DNA from 2 places in the Paenibacillus sp. 1182 genome. Region 2 is predicted to be linked to the other one. Evidence: predicted binding sites of a transcription regulator. Region 2 holds the regulator's gene; the other holds the start of a gene.
The links. The regulator LexA, encoded in region 2, represses DNA repair genes until DNA is damaged. The targets are predictions, from matches to a motif close to CGAACATATGTTCG.
Positions count from the first base shown of each region.

Region 1: a site for LexA is predicted at 1,593-1,606, ahead of JOD82_RS26620 (YolD-like family protein). Genes of this name have one in related genera too.

Region 1 covers NZ_JAFICR010000018.1:104,046-107,206, forward strand. Annotated here, with positions in the region: gene JOD82_RS26600 (LexA family protein) at 1-177, shown strand, start outside; gene JOD82_RS26605 (helix-turn-helix domain-containing protein) at 167-439, shown strand; gene JOD82_RS26610 (hypothetical protein) at 477-977, opposite strand; gene JOD82_RS26615 (hypothetical protein) at 964-1,434, opposite strand; gene JOD82_RS26620 (YolD-like family protein) at 1,646-1,978, shown strand; gene JOD82_RS26625 (hypothetical protein) at 2,326-2,499, opposite strand; gene JOD82_RS26630 (hypothetical protein) at 2,574-2,711, shown strand; gene JOD82_RS26635 (helix-turn-helix domain-containing protein) at 2,701-3,060, shown strand; gene JOD82_RS26640 (hypothetical protein) at 3,131-3,161, shown strand, end outside.
Region 2 covers NZ_JAFICR010000001.1:370,949-374,109, forward strand. Annotated here, with positions in the region: gene JOD82_RS01840 (GNAT family N-acetyltransferase) at 1-343, opposite strand, end outside; gene JOD82_RS01845 (hypothetical protein) at 572-712, opposite strand; gene JOD82_RS01850 (hypothetical protein) at 753-917, opposite strand; gene JOD82_RS01855 (hypothetical protein) at 1,153-1,455, opposite strand; gene lexA (transcriptional repressor LexA) at 1,739-2,365, opposite strand; gene JOD82_RS01865 (LysM peptidoglycan-binding domain-containing protein) at 2,553-2,921, shown strand; gene JOD82_RS01870 (DUF896 domain-containing protein) at 3,030-3,161, shown strand, end outside.

The DNA.
Region 1 (3,161 bases), on a different contig from region 2:
GAACAATTTATCGAGGTGAGTAAATATCCGCCAACGGTTCGAGAACTACAAATAGGGTTGGGGCTGGCATCTACATCAACAGCATATGGGTACATGGAGCGTCTACAGAAAAAGGGATATATTGAACGTGGTGAGAATATGCCGCGTGCACTTAAGGTATTGCCTTATGCTCACTGATCGGGAACGAAAATTACTGCGGATACTGTACAACTATTCTGCTGGTCGCCGCCGACTACCAACGATTAAGGAACTGGAAATAAAGACAGGTAGGAGTGCAGCGGATATAAAGGCGGGCCTGCTGGCTTTGGAACAAGACAACTATATTGCATGGGATAACAAGAGCGATACCCGACACATCATGATAATAGAGGGCTGGGATCGTGATCAAAAGATCGTTACGCCTCCGGGGGCTGCAAATAGGTACTATACAGAATATTAAAAAAAAACGAAAGTCCGACGCGTGGCGGACTTTCGTTTTAATGAGTGAAAAAGCGTATTAGGGCCAAACCAATAGAAACAATTGCCGATATTCCGATTCCGACAATCCATTTCATTAGAGTAGCGTTAGATTCGTTGATTTGTGCTTTTACATATGTTTCAGTGGCTACACCGTGGGACTTAAGTTGTTCACTAAAGATGGTCTTGATTCTGTCTTCGGTGGGCACTTTTTCGAAAAGTTCACGCATGTATAGCTTCAATTCTAAAGTGGATTTGTCCAAGTCTGATTTTGAAACCTTATCTTTTAAATCGTCTTTCAAGTCTTTTTGACCTTGCTCCAGACTTTCTATTCTACGCAGTATATCGTTCATTCCGCCTCCACCTCCGCTTCCTGTTGGGCTTTCCTCACCAGCTGCTGATTCATTTGAAGACCATTGTTGTTTAGGAGTAGTTTTTTGCCGTCTGTTTTCTTTTATTCCGAACTTTACTACATTCGAGCCTTCTCTATCTCCTATTTTCACGAAATTATTCATCGTCATCGCTCGAATCCCCATTTTCATTTTCTATTATAACCGGGGCTGTAAACAGGGTGACTTCGTCATTCAATAAAACAACAAAATGATATTCTCCGGCCGTATCAACTTCAATACCCTGTTGTGTGGCGACGCTAACGCCTCCATCTACAGACTTAATTTTCTCTATATCGTTATTATTTTCTAACATTAATTCACTAAGCGGGAGTACATCCAACACATTTCCAGATGGGTCTCTAAACTCAGCAGTGATTCTATTGTTTTTAGGTTCATGTAAATGCATAGCTGAAGTAATGCAAAATTTCAATTTTGAAGGTAGAGACATCTTTCGTTTATAAAAAGGCTCATATATTAACATTTTTTTCTTTTCATCGAAAGCGCCTATGTTGGTCATGTCCTCTGAAAGGATAAAGTAATAAATTCTTGTATCGTTAAGCATATTCTCACCGTCATGAATCTCCATCGGCTGGAGTAGTTGCTGTGCATCTTCCGTAAGTATAGTTTACCCTATTGATACGCGTTTGGCTATATCTGCCAATATAATATAGGTAAACTCAGGAGTAAGAAAACAACCTAAATTGAAAAACTTCTGTGTGACTTGGCAATAATATTTTATTGCACAGAACAAGTGTTCGCAATATAATCAATACATAACACATCAGGAGGCTACATACATGTCTAAAAAACTAGAAGGTAACGGATTATGGGAAAGCAGCCGCATTATCATACCAGAGCATAAAGAGGCTTATTTGCGTCTCATGAAGGATCGACAACGGCGGGGCAAACCGGAGTTGGACGACCAAGAGGTACAGCTAATTGAGCAGGCTCTAATAGATTCCTACAACTCACGTCAGCCTGTCAGCGTGACCGTATTTAGTCCATTCGACGACACGGTTATGACTGGTGTTGTTACGTCAATTAACACGGCTAGACGCGAAGTAAAACTGTTTCGTGGTGAGGATGATTTTAGTTGGATTAAGCTAGAGGATATTATATTCGCAGGCTGAAACTTAAGTCCTGGTCTTGTTTTTTAGAAAATTGGAGTTTATGTTATTGTTACTTAGCTGTAATAATTTAATTTATTGCAGGATTCTGTATTTAAATATTAAATTCTTCACTTATATCGAGGTAGAGGGACGAGCAACATGAACGAGATTTATGGAGGATAAAAGGCTTTTAAAAGCAGAATAACGAGGAATACTTAATATTGCTGATAAGAAATTGATGTGCCTAATTTGCACATTGACGCAAATATGATCATTCTGAGCTAAATGATTGGGCCAGATGAATCCTTAGAAAGTTATTCTATTAAAAGCTCATCCACATATTATTGACATGATCTTTTATTCTTTCATTAATGTCTATTCTTACGCATATTCCCCTCTTTCTCAACGAAAGTGTGTTCTATGCCTGATTCTAGTGTCAGTACTAGAGCCTTACACTTTGCTATGATACTTGGAAATTCACCTGGATCGTCCCCTATAATGGTTCCATTCTTGTCTATAACTTTTTCTGATACAATCTTCATAGAATCCTCCTCTAAACTTATTTAAGATACTCTTATTGTATGTACCTTTATCCATAAAAAAAAGGGGGATTCAAATGCACATTAGTCAGTTTCCGCAGGATGTACAGGATTTCATCCACGAACTTTGTGCAAAGGCGATTTTAAGAGCTATACGTAATGGAACATTCGTTGATGATGTATCTTCTAACAAGGAGGAACAGCATGAGGAATAAAAGGGATTTTTTCGAAAAACTATTAAAGGACATTGACCAATACATACAAGAAGAAGTTGAAATACATTACAGAGAAAAGATATTAAATGATAGTGAACATGAAATGTCGGCTGTGGCCAAAGAAAGAAAAACATTAAGATCACTTCCAGATGTACTTACTGCTAATGATATAGCTAAATATATGAGCATTTCAAGAAGCACCGTATATGAACTATTCAGAATTAATGAGGATTACGGTGGAATTCCTAATTTTTCAGTGGGTAACAGTAGAAGAGCCATGAAAAGCGACTTTTTAGATTGGATTGAAAAACGTAAACAAGAACATAGAGATAGTTATAGTAAAGAATAGATTATACAGTCGCCTTTTCTGCCGTACTAAGATTTTTTGTTCAAACAAATATTGATTTGGAGGGATACACGTGGAAGCAGGAATGAAGAAGATTGAAATTG
Region 2 (3,161 bases):
TACTCAATAAGGCTGCTCCGATTCCCTTGTGTCTCGAGTCTTTAGCAACGGCAATATCCTCAATTAGAGCATAGCCATTCCAATTAGTACAAAGTTTAATTTTCCCAACACAGTCGTTCTCATCATAATATAAAAAAATAGATTTTCCTTGTTCATTAATATAACTGATATCGACGTCATCATCCTCATACTGTTTAAAATATGGTTCGGGAAAACTTTCTTCTATATATGACCAAATGTTGTTCTCGTATTTAGGTATAATTTTTCCTGACACAATAAAGCCGTTATTCTCATTTGACTTTTTAAAATCCCCCATATTTGAAAGTGACATTTTAATTATCATGGCTTGTCTCCTTCTGGTTTAATTTCTCTATGCACATTATTCTAAAAGAGAACCACTTTTTCCTGTCTGTTAGATTTATAAAAGAGTAAAATAGTAGCGACTGTTCAACTATGTGTGATATTTACGATCTCGTCCGCTTGCTTAAACGATTCATAGCAGTAGTTAGGTGTGCTGCTTAACACAAAAAAGCAGGAAGAATTTCTCCCGCTTTTTGCATGAAAACGATTATTAACGTCTGCGTTGTCTATCGTTTACGCTAAACAAATTAACAGCCAGTGCGTTACCTCTTGCACGCGCAGTGGCTCTTTGATTGGAACGGATGTTCAATCTTCTTCTTCTTAAATCACGTCTGCAATGTCTTCTGCTCATAATATCACCTCCCTTCAAGAAATGAAGGTGCGGTTGAATCTTAGTGGCGTTTATGCTTACGCTTGGAAATTTTGATATTCAAGGCATTGGTTGCTAGTGCATTTCCGCTTCCTGTTTTTGCAGCTGCGGCTTGAAAGACTTTAACGACCAGATATCTGTTTTTCCCGATGCGATGCTTATACGTTTTAACTCTATTTCTGATCATCTGCATATCTCCTTTGCTTAGTTCTGCTATATACATATGTCAATTGTGATAGTAATGTATCAGCATAAATCTATTAGAAGCAAAAAGAAGCTAGTACCTATATCCCTAAAAGTTAACAAAAAAACTCATGCGAACCTGTCTTCGCCTTTTCAACTTTACGTTGCAGGAGATGTTACAGGCAGGTCGGCATGAGTCTAATGTGTAGAATAAAGATAATATGCAGTTTGTATGAAAATTATTTACTATTAAGGGTGTTAAGTTTTTTTTCGTAGTATGCCTCTTGGGCAAGAATATGATTCAGTTGTTCTGAGAGCTGTTTATATTCTTGGCTGGCCTCTGGGTAATTATTTCTTTCGGAAATTACAGCTTCAAGTTGCTTTTCTAAATACCTGAAATGGATGAGTATTTGTATGTACTGAATACGATCGTAGGTTGTTATGTGTGATTTCTCTTCTGCATACAAATGATCCATTGTTGGAACTGCACAGCTTACGACGATAAATATCATAACAAACGCTGAAATTATTATTTTTTTCATTTAATTCCTCCTACAGAGCTATGAGTAATTAATATACCATATTTAGCTAAAAGAAAGAAAGATCTATTAGTTTTGCCCATAACAGTATAGCTGTTCAAGATCAGTGGGGGATTATTTGAGATGATGAGGCTGATTTTATAGTAGATACAATAGGAATAGGTTGCAAAAAGGAAAGAATAGTTGTGAGATACATAGTAAGCATAATAACAATACAAAACCGGCTTGCCCTAGGCAGCCGGTTTTGTATTAGGGGATAGAATAACGGGGAAGGAAGAACGAGAAATCAGTGGAAGTCCCGGAAGAGTCCTACAACTTTGCCCAAAATACTGACGTGTGTCAGACGAAGCGGTTCAAAGGCTGGATTTTCAGGTTGAAGCCGGATATGATCTTTTTCTTTGTAGAAGGTTTTAACTGTAGCTTCGTCTTCATCTGTCATAGCTACAACAATATCGCCATTATCAGCGGTCTGCTGCTGACGTACGATTACATAGTCTCCGTTAGCAATCCCGGCCTCAATCATGCTTTCGCCTACAACAGATAACATGAATATTTTATCCTCACCAACAAAGTGTTGGGGAAGAGGAAAGTAATCTTCAATATTTTCTGTCGCCGTAATAGGAAGACCAGCGGTTACTTTGCCGACGACGGGGACACGACTAATGGAGTAATTAATCAAGTTGCTGTTATCCGATTCGTCTTGACCGAGTAACTCAATAGCCCGTGGTTTTGTAGGATCGCGGCGAATGAGTCCTTTTTTCTCTAAACGATCCAAATGACCGTGAACCGTAGAACTGGAGGCCAATCCGACAGCCTCGCCTATTTCGCGTACAGAAGGGGGGTATCCCTTTAGACGCACTTCATTGCGGATAAATTCAAGAATGGCCTGCTGGCGGCTCGAAATCTTAGACATACCGTATCAACCCCATTTAGTAACGTTTGGGAAAATTATAGCATAGAACCTCCGTTCGTACAAACATAAGTTCTAAATAATCCCTAAAAATAATTGCGAACTTTTGTTCTCTTTTCTATTGAACAAAACAAACGTTCGTGTTATATTGTGAAAACATAAGAACAAACGTTTGGAGGACACAACCATGATGAAATATAGCACCTATCAAAGTATTTTTCCAATGAATATAGAAAATTTACAGGAGACCCGAAAAGAGGGTAGGGCGCGTTATATGCAGATTATTACCCATACTCTTTTACTTAAGCTTCTTATTATAATGATTGTTGCTTGGATTGCAGGAGCAGGTGTACTTACGGTTTTCGCGGCTCCTTCAGCTTCCAAGGAAGAAGTGACTAAACTGACAGTACAACCTGGGGATACGTTGTGGCAGATTGCCGCGAATCATAAACCGGAACGAATGGATACACGGGTATATATAGAAGGAATTGTGCGGATTAACGGTTTAGAGGATCGGGGAGTGCAGGCAGGTCAGGTACTCAAGCTTCCTGACTTATGATCTATAGACTATTAGAGCTTGTCAGGGAGCGTAATGCGGGAGCCTTGACAAGCTCTTTTCTACATGTCAAAGTGTATTATATCTTTGCTTTTATGGAGGGGACACAATTTGGATATAGACAGCTTGGTACAGCGCATTAATGAATTAGCGCGCAAAGCAAAATCCGAGGGATTAACAGAAGAGGAAACCACAGAACGTGCCAACCTTCGGGAAATTTATTTAGGTAACATTCGCCGTAAT